2 regions of the Rhodopila sp. genome follow, and region 1 is predicted to be linked to the other one. Evidence: riboswitches for the same ligand, from Rfam matches in the RefSeq annotation. Region 1 holds a riboswitch; the other holds the start of a gene.
What was found. Region 1 has a riboswitch for thiamine pyrophosphate ahead of thiC (phosphomethylpyrimidine synthase ThiC). Riboswitches for the same ligand answer to the same signal wherever they lie in the genome.
Positions count from the first base shown of each region.

Region 1 (6,286 bases):
CCTCTTGGCGGGCGCCTTCGCCGGGGCCGCGGCTTTGGCGGGCGCCGCGGCAGGGGGGGCGCCGGCTTCGGCGACGACTTCGATCTTCGTCGGTGGCACCACGGTCGCCACCACGAAGTCGCGGTCGATCACCGGCTTGACGTTTTCGGTGCCCTTCAGGTCGTGCCAGCGGACGTTGTCATTGAAGTCCAGCGGCCCGAGGTCGGCGGTGAATTGCTCTGGGATGTGGTCGGCGTCGCAATACACCTCCACCGCGTGGCGGACGACGTTGAGCACCGCGCCGCGCTTGATGCCCGGGCTGATGCCGTCATTCTCGAAGTGCACCGGCACCGCGACCTTGATGCGCTGTCCGGCGACCAGACGCTGGAAATCGACGTGTTCCGGCGCGTCGGAGACCGGATGGAACTGCACGCCGCGGACCAGCGCCCGGGTCGGTGCGGCGCCCCCGGTGATCTCATAGAGGCGAGACTGCCAGCCAGGCCTGCGCAGTTCCCGGATCACCACCCGCGGGTCGAGCGCGATCAGGTTGGGTTCCTGCTTGCCGCCATAGATAACCGCAGGCACCTTGCCTGCACGCCGAGTCGCTCGCGCCGCCCCCTTACCGCTGCGCGCACGTACCTCGGCCTCGATTGTGACAACGTTGGCCATGGTATGCTCCTGAATGACGAGCGCCGGCCTCCAGGGGTGCCGGCGCGGGGCGGCGTGTAGCCCAGGGGCGGGCCGGGGGCAAGGGTTATGGGTAGCAAGTCGATTGACCGCAAATGCATCGAGCCGGTGGGGATGCCACAGCAGAAGGATGGCGGCGAAGCACATCACCGAACCCGCGGACGGCCGAAGCTGGCGCCAACCGGTCCTGATTGGCCGCTGTTTCGTTCCCGCGGCCGGTGGCCCTGCTGTAAGATAAGGCGATGCAGCTTCCCCTGATCCCCGCCGCCGTTGTCTTCGACATGCATGGGCTGCTGTTCGATACTGAGGCGCTGTACGAAGAAGCCATCATGGTCGCGGCGGCTGTCATCAGATGACACCGGCACTTTTCCGCCGCATGTTGGGCGGCGTCTGGCAGAGTAACAAGGTCCTGCTGCTGGATCACTACGGCGTCGGGTTTCCGGTCGATACACTCCGCACGATGTGGATGCGACATTTTGACCTGATGGCCGCGACCCGGCTTGCGGTAAAGCCGGGCGCCATTGAATTACTCGATACGCTCGACGAAATCCGGCTTCCCCGTGCGATCGCCACGTCGTCCTCCTTGGGCACGGTGCGGCATCATCTAGTGTCCCGAGTCTGAAGTCCGCCATATCAGGCGAACATCAGCCTCGCGACCCTACCTCTTTCTTTTCAGTGGCCTGCTGATCCCGTACGTCCGCCGCGAAGGTGCGGCGAACTTCTGGGGCAGCACACTAGCCGCCCATGATCTGACTGCGCGGTTCGACGCGATGGTCTCGCAAGGCGACTACCTGGTCGGCAAGCCGGCGGCCGACCCGTATCTGACGGCGGCCAAACGCCTGGGCGTGGACCCGCCGCTCTGCCTGGCGTTGGAAGATGCCTTCAACGGTGCGCGATCCGCCCATGCAGCCGGCATGATGGTCGCGATGGTGCCTGACCTTGGGCTCAACGGATGAAATCCGAGCGCTTTGTTCCGTCGTGGTCGATGACCTGCACACTGTCCTGAGCTTCATTCTGGCCGGATTGGATCGCGGTTAGCGACTCCAGACCGCCAGTTCGGAAAAGTGGCTCGGAAGCAGCCACCATGCCATTCCACCGGCCACCGCGGTGACGACGACCGCCTCCATGGCCGAATCGGCGCGGCACAGCGGCAATCCCCAGGTTCGCCGCAGCGGCCAGGCCAGTCGCAGACCGCGCGGCGTCAGCATGTCGGCGGCCAAATGCGACAGATAGCCGATCGCCAACGCGGCCACGCCGCCGCGCCGATACCCGGCGTGCAGCAGCAGCGCCGCCAGCGCGATAACGGCGATCGCCGAGTGGGTGATCCCGCGATGTCCGAGGGCAGAGGCGATCGCGGTCGAAACCGGACGGGTGCGGCGGCCAACCCAGGATTTCGGATGGTCGATGTCTGGCAGCAGGGACCCGGCAACAGCAAGCGCAAGATAGGCCGGGCCGAGGCTTGGCATATGCAGCCCGGGCGCGGTTGCGACCCACGCCCCGAGGCCGATTATGACGTGCGACCTGGCCATCATCGGAATGAGCTACACTGAGAGGCTCGCGCCCAGCAAGCAACCGCCCGGATCGTGGTCGGGCGTCGCCCCGGTTCGAGACCCTTTGGAACCAACAATTTGGGGTTCACCTTGCTTCGCCGATCCAGCCCATAGAGCAACATCGACCTGGCCGGAAAGAGTCGGGGTGATAAAGTTGCTCGCTCAAACAAAGAGCTAGAGCGCGGTGACTGTTTACGGTCACCCTGAAAGCGCGCTAGTCATTCATTGGACGCATGACTGTTACACGCCTTCAGGCAACGAATAATTAGTTAGCCTGCGAAGGCTGTACAATACAGCAAGTGACGGGACATGTGCTGGAGAATTAGCAAAAACCGCGCAGCCAAGAGGGATAGAGCTGGGTCCGGCTACGATTGAGCGGCGCTTGCGCGCCTTTTTACGTCCTGACTTCTCTGCAGCGATACTCCGCTTTTCCGCCCCCGTCGCATGGCCTCGAAACGCCACGACCCAAGCGTTTGCCACGCTCAGGAAGATACTCTTCGCCGGATTTTTTGACCCAGGGGTTTCTCATCGGGCGGGCTTGATTTGGTGCACGGTCAGCGTGGACCTCGGAGGTGTGACACCTCCGAGGATGTCGTCGTGGCGCTTAAACGCAGGCCCAGCCTGCTCCATGAATGGCAGCGAGAAAACTTGGAACCGAGGTCGGAGTGAGCAATGAGCAAGACAAATTCCGACCATAATCGGCTGCAACCATAAACGGCTGCAGAACCGGTTACCACTAGCATTTGTCGGCGAGCGTTTGCAGATCGACCCGCCGCAATATTTCAGTTTTCCCCAACAGAGGCGTCCCGTGGAAAATTCGAGCCTTGAGTGTGCCATTTGGTTCAAACGCAGCGGAGAGACTGTAGGATTTGCCATTATTAGGATCGAGGATAGTCCCTCTACTCCAGTGTTCATTGTCGTCCGGCAACAGTCCCCATATTATTCGCTTCCCGCATTGATCCGGTCGGAGCGCAGCATTCCCAAGCCATATGATCTTCCCGCAGAGCGCGTTTTGACAATCAAAGATGTCAATCGCCAAGTCATGGATGATCCACGCGCCATTGGTTGATTGGGAGGCTCGGGCCTGTGCCACGGCCAAAAGCGTCAGAATAAACGCTGAAGCCAATTTCATCTTGCCGTCCTTAAGCCACGGGTTGCTCATTCTGCGACCTCCAAATCGCACATCCCTTCCTTGCCAATCATCAGCCCGCTCCGGAATCGCCTGCTTGCCTCGCCGGCAGATCTTCCATCGCCGCAGCGTGCCGGGCCGTCTAAACGCGATGTGGCTCGCATGGCAAGAAGCGGAATTGGACGCGGCCTAGCGGATAGGCAGACGGTCCTTGTTTAATGATGCAGAACAGCCCGTGGCACTTCCCACGCGCGAAGTTGATGGCGTTAGTGACGAGCGGAGACCTGTTCTCACCGATTTTGCCCGCGGCACTTTTCGCGCCCCGCCCGCGCAGCGTACCCGATTGCTGAACACGGGCCGTATGAAACGTCTGCTTCCCTTTGATCGCGGCCTATGCCAAACAATCAGCGTCCAGCCTAATGCGCAAATGAGCTGTTGAAGGGTGGACGCTGTTTTCGGTTCGCGCTATGCGGGTGTAGCTCAATGGTAGAGTCCCAGCCTTCCAAGCTGGCTGTGCGGGTTCGATTCCCGTCACCCGCTCCAGCGCATCCGACGTTTTGTCCCGCTCCGATTTGACTCTGCCGGGCCGACCGCCGCATCCTTCCACATTACCCAGGGGTGCCCCACCAGCGGGCTGAGATATCGCGGCAGACCGGCATAACGGTGGTGCGATGACCCTTGAACCTGATCCGGGTCATGCCGGCGTAGGGACGGGTCGACGCCACAGGACCCTCCATTCCGCCGCCGGCACCCGCTGCCCGCTGCCGCCGGTCACCATGCCGCCGGCTTGACGAAGGAGAGGTCCATGACGGTCCAGTCGAAGTCCACCACGCGCCCAAGTTCGGTGACCACCGGCCCGATTGCCGGGTCCAGCAAGGTCTACAGCAGCCCGGAGGGCCGGCCGGATATCCTGGTGCCGTTCCGCGAGATCGCGCTCGATCCCAGCGCCAAGGAGGAGCCATACCGAGCGTATGACTGCTCCGGCGTCTATACCGATCCGTCGGTGACGATCGATCTGGAGGCCGGGCTGCCGCCGATTCGCCGCGGCTGGATCGCCGGGCGCGGCTTTGACCGGATCACGCCGCGCGCGGTGCGGCCCGAGGACAACGGCAATATCGGCGGCGACAAGCTGGTCCCCGCCTGCCCGGCCGACATGGCGATATTCGGCGGCAAGCCAGGCCAGATGGTCACGCAATACGAATTCGCCCGCGCCGGCATCATCACCGAGGAGATGATCTACGTCGCGCATCGCGAGAACATGGGCCGCGCCAAGATGGTCGCCGGCGCGGAACAGCGGGTCGCCGACGGCGAAAGCTTCGGTGCGGAGATCCCCGCCTTCATCACACCCGAATTCGTGCGCAGCGAGATCGCCCGCGGTCGCGCGATCATCCCGGCGAACATCAACCACCCTGAACTGGAGCCGGTCATCATCGGGCGCAACTTCCTGGTGAAGATCAACGCCAATATCGGCAACTCGGCGGTGACCTCGGGCGTCGCCGAGGAGGTCGAGAAGCTGGTCTGGGCGATCCGCTGGGGTGGCGACACGGTGATGGACCTGTCGACCGGACGCAACATCCACAACATCCGCGGCTGGATCATGCGCAATTCGCCGGTGCCGATCGGCACCGTGCCGATCTATCAGGCGCTGGAGAAGGTCGATGGCGACCCGACCAAGCTGGACTGGGCGGTGTTCAAGGACACCCTGATCGAGCAGGCCGAACAGGGCGTCGACTACTTCACGATCCACGCCGGGGTGCGGCTGCAATACGTGCCGCTGACGGCGAAGCGCGTCACCGGTATCGTATCCCGTGGCGGCTCGATCATGGCCAAGTGGTGCCTGTCGCGGCACAAGGAGAGCTTCCTCTACGAGCGCTTCAACGAAATCTGCGACATCATGCGCAAGTACGACGTGTCGTTCTCGCTGGGCGACGGTCTGCGGCCCGGTTCCAATGCTGACGCCAACGACGCGGCTCAGTTCGGTGAGCTGGAGACACTGGGCGAACTGACCAAGGTGGCCTGGGACAAAGGCTGCCAGGTGATGATCGAGGGCCCCGGCCACGTGCCGATGCACAAGATCAAGGTCAACATGGACAAGCAGTTGCGCGAGTGCGGCGAGGCTCCATTCTACACGCTGGGGCCGCTGACCACCGACATCGCGCCGGGCTACGACCACATCACCAGCGCGATCGGGGCGGCGATGATCGGCTGGTTCGGCACCGCGATGCTGTGCTACGTGACGCCGAAGGAGCACCTAGGGCTGCCCAACCGGGACGACGTCAAGACAGGTGTCATTACCTACCGCATCGCCGCGCACGCCGCCGACCTGGCAAAGGGCCATCCGGCGGCCAAGCTGCGCGACGACGCGGTCAGCCGAGCACGGTTCGAGTTCCGTTGGGAGGACCAGTTCAACCTGTCGCTCGATCCGGACACGGCACGGTCATTTCACGACGAGACACTGCCGAAGGATGCGCATAAGGTAGCGCACTTCTGTTCGATGTGCGGGCCGAAGTTCTGCTCGATGAAGATCACCCAGGATCTGCGGGGCGAAGCCGAGCGAATGGCCGGCCTGGAGGCAAAGAGCGTTGAATTCGTCGAGGCCGGCAAGCAGATCTATCTGCCGGAGCAGGCAGCGGAGTAGGAGCAACGGGGTGGGATGAGCGAACCCAGGGCGGCACTGAAGGCAATCGGCCAGTTGGCCGATGCCGAGATTGATATCGGCAACGCCGCCCTGCAACTCGCGCGCGTGGATGCGCCTGACGCCGACTGGCAGCGAGCGGCGCGCCATCTGTCCAATCTGGCACAAGGCGCGGTCGGGCACGCCGTCGCGATGGAGAAGGAGAACCTGCCGGCTCGGGCCGCTGCGCTGGCCGACCTGCTGACCGCTGAATTCGGCTATGCCGGTGACTTCGAGACCTATAACGACCCGGCCAATGCCAACCTG
Region 1 covers NZ_OZ255846.1:23,513-29,798, forward strand. Annotated here, with positions in the region: gene ACQY4T_RS00640 (50S ribosomal protein L25/general stress protein Ctc) at 1-648, opposite strand, end outside; gene ACQY4T_RS00645 (hypothetical protein) at 1,019-1,288, shown strand; gene ACQY4T_RS00650 (HAD family hydrolase) at 1,437-1,622, shown strand; gene ACQY4T_RS00655 (metal-dependent hydrolase) at 1,701-2,198, opposite strand; gene ACQY4T_RS00660 (DUF2147 domain-containing protein) at 2,953-3,378, opposite strand; tRNA gene ACQY4T_RS00665 (tRNA-Gly) at 3,815-3,888, shown strand; TPP riboswitch at 3,950-4,074, shown strand; gene thiC (phosphomethylpyrimidine synthase ThiC) at 4,151-5,983, shown strand; gene ACQY4T_RS00675 (SirB1 family protein) at 5,999-6,286, shown strand, end outside.

Region 2 (6,286 bases), 1.1 Mb from region 1:
TCCACGCGGTCGATACCAAGACGGTCGGGCTGGATGATCTCGGTCGGCCGGACGGCTTCCTGGAACGCGGCGTTGCCGGCTGGCGCAAGCGCGGCCTGGCGGCGATGCAGGACGGCACCGAAACCCTGCACCAACAGGTCGGACACTGGCTGGAAACCAATATCGTGCCGGACGGGCCGCCGGGCCTGCTGCACAATGATTTCAAGCTGAACAACATCATCCTTAACCCGGACGATCTCTCACCCCGCGCCGTGGTCGATTGGGATCAAGGCACCCGCGGCGATCCGCTGTTCGATTTCGCCACCCTGCTGTCATACTGGGTGCATCCCGACGATCCTCCCGCCTTGCACGACATGGAACAGATGCCCGCGGTCGAGGCGTGCCTCTGTCCGCGCCAGCAGGCAGTGGCGGAATACGCCCGCATCTCCGGGCGGGACATGTCCGACTTCGTCTTCCATCGGGTGCTGGCGATGTACAAACTGGCGGTGATTTTCCTGCAGCTTGGCCTGCGCTACCGCACCGGCGTGACGCAGGAGGCGCGCTACGCGCCGCTGACCGGCATCGGCACCGGCATCCTGGAATTCAGCCACGAAATCGCCCAGGGCAGCGCATTTTAGGCGGCCCTCCGTTCTAACCCTCGCCAGAGGATCGCCGCATGGATTTCTCCCTCACCCCCGAACTGCAAGAGTTGCAGCAGCGCGTTCGCACCTTCATCCGCGACCGGATCATTCCACTTGAGCGGGACAGCCGCCAAACCGAGCATGGTCCAACCGAGCAATTCCGTCAGGAACTGGTGGGGTTGGCTGCGGCAGAGGGCCTGGTGGCGCCGCATGTCGGCGTCGAATACGGCGGCCTCGGTCTGTCCCACGTCGCCAAGGCAATCGTGTTCGAGGAAGCCGGATACTCCCTGCTTGGTCCGGTCGCGATTCATATCTTCGCCCCCGATGAAGGCAACATGCACTTGCTGGAGGCCGTCGCCTCAACCGAACAGAAGGACCGCTGGCTGCGACCCTTGGCCGCCGGCAAGACCCGGTCCTGCTTCGCCATGACCGAACCGGCACCCGGCGCCGGGTCCGACCCCGCCGCCATGCTCACCACCGCAGTGAAGGACGGCAACCACTACGTCATCAACGGCGACAAGTGGTTCATCACCGGTGCCATCGGCGCCGCCTTCGCCATCATCATGGCAAAGACCGAAGACGGCAACGCAACGATGTTCCTCGCCGACATGGACACCCAAGGCATCGAAATCGTCCGCGTGATGGACAGCCTGGATCATTCATTCGCCGGCGGACACGCGGTGCTGCGCTTCAACAACGTCCGCATCCCGGCCGGCGATATCCTCGGCGAGCCGGGCAAGGGCTTCCGCTACGCCCAGGTCCGCCTCGCGCCGGCTCGGCTGACCCACTGCATGCGCTGGCTGGGCGCGGCGAAGCGGGCGCACCAGATCGCCACCGACTACGCGATGAAACGCGAGGTGTTCGGGTCAAAGCTGATCGGCCACGAAGGCGTCGGTTTCATGCTCGCCGACAACGAGATGGATATCCGCATCAGCCGGTTGTCGATCCTGCACACCGCATGGCTGCTGGATCAGGGCGAGCGCGCCGGTACCGAATCATCGATGTCCAAGGTCTTCGTATCGGAAGCGGTGTGGCGTGTGCTCGATCGGTGCGTCCAGGTGTTGGGCGGCCAGGGCGTGACCGGCGAAACCCTGGTGGCGCGCATCTTCAACGAGGTGCGCGGCTTCCGCATCTACGACGGCCCGTCCGAGGTGCATCGCTGGAGCCTGGCGCAACGCATCGCCCGCAATGGAGCCAACTGGTGAACGACTTCGACCTGACCGGCAAGGTCTGCATCGTCACCGGCGCCGGCCGCGGCATCGGCCGCGGCATGGCCGAGGGCCTGGCCCGCCATGGCGCCACCGTGGTGCTCAGCGGCCGCACCCAGGCAACGCTGGAAGCCGCCGCCGCCGCGATCGGCGGATCGGCGAGCGTGGTCGCCGCCGATGTCGCGCGCGAAGCGGCGGTGCAGGGCCTGTGCGATACGGTGATGCAGCGCCATGGTCGGATCGACGTCCTGGTCAACAACGCCGGCGTGAACGCCATCTTCAAGGGCATCGAGCGCACCACGCTGGCCGAATGGCAGGACATCATCGACGTCAACCTGACCGGCGTGTTCCTGTGCTGCAAGCACATCGGCACCGCGATCGGGCAGGGCGGTTCGGTGATCAACGTCAGCTCCGTCGCCGGCCATGGCGGGCTGCCTCGGTCGGTGCCATACTGCGCCTCCAAGGGCGGCGTCGAAATGCTGACCAAGGCGCTGGCGCTGGATTGGGCGGCCCGCGGTGTGCGGGTCAACACGCTGGCACCGGGCTGGGTCGATACCGACCTGACGCACGGGCTGCTGGAGCATGATGTCCACGGCAGACGCCTGCTGGATCGCACGCCGCTGGGACGTTTCGCCACGCCAAGGGACATGGCGGGGGGCGTGGTGTTCCTGGCCAGCGACGCCTCGGCGTTCATGACCGGGCAGAGCCTGGTCATCGACGGCGGCTGGGGCGCCGAGTAGGTCAACCATCCACCGTCGGTGGCCACTTGCCCGCAACAGCCTCCGCCTCGCTATCGCCGGGCCAAGGCGGCATGGTGACCGCGACCACGGCCAGCGGACCGCCGTCCGCCGCACGGAATTGAAACCGCACGCCGACCGGGATCGTCAGACACACACCGGGGGACAACGCGAAAACCTCCTCGCGGCCGCCATGCGACCGCCACAGGTCGCCGGCACCCGACAGCACGTACCAGATCTCCTCGACCGACCGATGCCGAACCGCCCGGCTGACCTGTGCGGCCGCCAGACGAAAATGCGCCATGCTGCCAGCGGCGAGCGACAACAGCACCCGCACCTCGGACCCGTCCGGGGCCAGCAGGTCCGCGCCTGCCGGAAGCGTCATAGCTGAACCTGTCGGCATGCTCGGCCACCCGCTCGTTACGCGCTTCAGGCTACGACACGGGCCCAGCCAAGGCGAGACCGCCACTCCATCGACCGCGTGGAGCGGCGCAGCAGATCATCCCAGCATTGTGATTTACAAAGCGATATAATTATAATACTAAAAAGGCATTATCTTCTCAGTTTTGGGAATACAATGATGTTCAAACGGCTCGTATTGAGCGCTGCCCTGCTCGCTGGTCTGGTTGGCGCCGCCAGTGCCAACGTTTCGATCACCAGCGAAGCCGGTGCGTGGAAGACGATCGCGGGAACCGCCACGGACGGCAAGACCGTTTGCGGCGCCGAAATTATCGGCCAGGATCGAATCCTTCTGATCAAATGGTTTGACGGCGTCGATGGACTGATCGTCCAGATCGCCAGGACCGGCTGGAACATACCGGATGGGCAACCGGTCGATGTCCTGTTCCAGTTCGACCAATTGGCACCGTGGCGGGCAAAGGCCATTGGGGTTAAGGGCACCTCGGCCACTGGCTCCAGGGTGGAGTTCCGCATCGAAGGCGACACCATCACAGGCTTCATCGACCAGTTGCGCCTTGCCTCGCATATGTCGGTGGCGTTTCCTTCCGGCAGCGAACGACCCTGGTCGGCGAGCCTGAAAGGCAGCAATGTCGCGATAGTCAACATGATGCAGTGCGTTCGCTCCGTGGTCTCGGGCCATAGCTCGCAGCCGTTTGCCGCTGCGCCATCGCATTCCGGCCCGGGTATGTCGCAGCCTTTCACCCCAGCGTCCCCGGTCGATCGCCCGGCCAAGCCAACCGCGCCGTCCAGCGGGCCGCCGGCGCCGCCCTATTCCCCGCGTTCGGTGGAGGGCGATGTATAGCCCGGCTTGACATCCGGCCCACCGCACCGAAACTGCAAGCCGCACCGGGGTGCCCTCGACGGGAGGGCTGAGATCACACCCGTGAACCTGCTCTGGGTCATGCCAGCGAAGGGAGGGGCCATGCGGATCATCATCATCGGGGCCGGCGTGCTGGGAGCCAGCGCGGCCTTCCACCTCGCGCGAGCGGGCGCCGAAATCAGCGTCATCGACGCCAATCTGGATGGCAGAGCCACAGCCGCCGGCGCCGGCATCCTGTGTCCCTGGATATCGGCGACCGAGGACGCATCGTTCCATCGCCTGTACTGCACCGGCGCTGAATACTATCCCGACCTGATCGCGGCACTGAACGACGCCGGAGCAAGCGACCTCGGCTACCGTCAATCCGGTGCGATGCTGGTGTCCGGCGACGCTGACGAGCTTGGCTCGCTTGAACGTACGGCGCGACAGCGTGCCGCCGCGGCGATGGGCCGGATCACCCGCCTCGGCGCGGCGCAGGCGCGAGCTTTGTTCCCGCCATTGCGCCAGGGCCTGGGGGCGATTCATCTGGCTGGCGGTGCCAGGGTCGATGGCAGGCGTCTGGCGGCATCCCTGCTGCAGGCGGCGGAATTTCACGGTGCGAAGCTCTCTTGCGGCCACGCCACCCTGGCGGTCGAAGCCGACCGCATCGCCGGCGCGGATATCGACGGCCGCAGTGTCCCGGCCGAACGAGTGATCGTCACCGCCGGCGCGTGGGCCGATAGATTGCTGCGCCCGATCGGTTTCGAGACCGCGGTCGAACCGCAGCGCGGTCAGATCGTCCACCTCCGGCTCGACGGTGTGCAGACCAGCGATTGGCCGGTGATCCTGCCACCCGGCAGCCACTACATCGTGCCGTTCGACGCCGGCCGGATCGTTGCCGGGGCGACCCGAGAAACCGGCGCCGGGTTCGACTACCGGGTAACAGCGTCCGGCCAGGCCGAGGTGCTGTCCGAGGCGCTGCGTATCGCCCCCGGTCTCGGCGCCGCGACGACGATCGAGACCAGGGTCGGTTTCCGTCCGCTCGCCGCCCGGCCCCTGCTGGGCTGGGTGCCGGGCATCCGAGGACTGGCGATTGGCAACGGCCTAGGCGCCGCCGGGTTGACCATTGGTCCACTTGCCGGGCGCCTGCTGGCGGACCTGGTGACCGGCGAGTCCGGCCTCATCGATCTGACACCATTCGATCCGGGTCCGCGCGAGCAGCCGAAGATCGGAGCGCTGGCCGCGCTGCGCTAACCGGAGCCCTTGAAACGACCCCCACGCTTTGAACGCTCCGCGGAAACCGCCTACCCTACAATCAGCGGAATGAAATCGCGGAGGTCCTCCCGCCATGCCGTCCGGCCCGCTTCGTGGTCTGCACATCATCGACCTCACCCAGGTCTTCGCCGGCCCATACTGCACCTACCTGCTGGGTCTGCTCGGGGCCGAGGTCGTCAAGGTCGAGCTGCCGGGCGGCGAGTGGTCGCGCACCCAGGGGCCGTCCGGTCCCGCGCGCGATGCCGGGCTGGCCGCGGGCTTCGCCACCCAGGCGGCCGGCAAGCGCATGCTGGGGCTGGATATCCGCACGCCGGCGGGTGCGGCGGTCCTGCGCGACCTGCTGCGAGGCGCCGATGTGTTCGTCGAAAACCTGACACCCGGCACCCTGGCGCGGCTCGGTTTCGACCAGCAGGCGTTGCAGGCACTGAACCCAAGGTTGGTCTTCGCCTCGATCAGCGGTTTCGGGCAGGTCGGTCCGTTCGCGCCATGGCCGGCGTTCGACCATATCATCCAGGCGGTGTCGGGGCTGATGTCGGTCACCGGCACCAAGGACGCCGCACCACTGCGGGTCGGCCCACCGGTGGTGGACTATGCCACCGGCGCGTACGCCGCTTTCGCGGTCATGGCGGCACTGGCGCAACGCGCCGCGGACGGCGGCTTCCAGCGCGTCGACCTGTCGATGTGGGACTGCGCCCAGGCGCTGATGAGCTCGGCGATCTCCTTGCATCTGAACGCCGGCGTCACGCCGCGTCCCGAGGGCAACATCCCGGCCAGCGGCAGCCCATCCTCGGGCGTGTTCGACACCGCCGACGGCAAGCTCGCGCTGGCGGCGAACTTCGAGCCGCAATACCGGCGGCTGTGCGCCGCGATCGGCCGCGAGGACCTGCTGACCGACCCCCGCTTCGCGGATCGAGCCACGCGGCTGGCACAGGCAGACGCGTTGCGCCGCGAACTCGCCGCCACCTTCGCCGCCAAGTCGGCGGCGGCGTGGGAAGCAACGCTGATGGCGGCCGATGTCCCGGCCGGGCGGGTGCGCAGCATCCCCGAGGCGGTGGCCGATCCGCACACCACGGCGCGTGGGGTCTGGCGCGAGGTTGGGGCCGGGCAGGGGATGGCGATGACGCTGCCCGGATTGCCGTTCCGGCTGAACGGGGGCGCCCCCGGCCCGATCGCGCTCCCGGCCGCCGC
Region 2 covers NZ_OZ255846.1:4,185,523-4,191,808, reverse strand. Annotated here, with positions in the region: gene ACQY4T_RS20395 (phosphotransferase family protein) at 1-617, shown strand, start outside; gene ACQY4T_RS20390 (acyl-CoA dehydrogenase family protein) at 656-1,825, shown strand; gene ACQY4T_RS20385 (SDR family NAD(P)-dependent oxidoreductase) at 1,822-2,568, shown strand; gene ACQY4T_RS20380 (cupin domain-containing protein) at 2,570-2,950, opposite strand; gene ACQY4T_RS20375 (hypothetical protein) at 3,047-3,826, shown strand; TPP riboswitch at 3,862-3,958, shown strand; gene ACQY4T_RS20370 (NAD(P)/FAD-dependent oxidoreductase) at 3,947-5,077, shown strand; gene ACQY4T_RS20365 (CaiB/BaiF CoA transferase family protein) at 5,172-6,286, shown strand, end outside.
Region 2: linked by a shared signal. The riboswitch ahead of ACQY4T_RS20370 (NAD(P)/FAD-dependent oxidoreductase) and the one ahead of thiC (phosphomethylpyrimidine synthase ThiC) in region 1 are both predicted to bind thiamine pyrophosphate.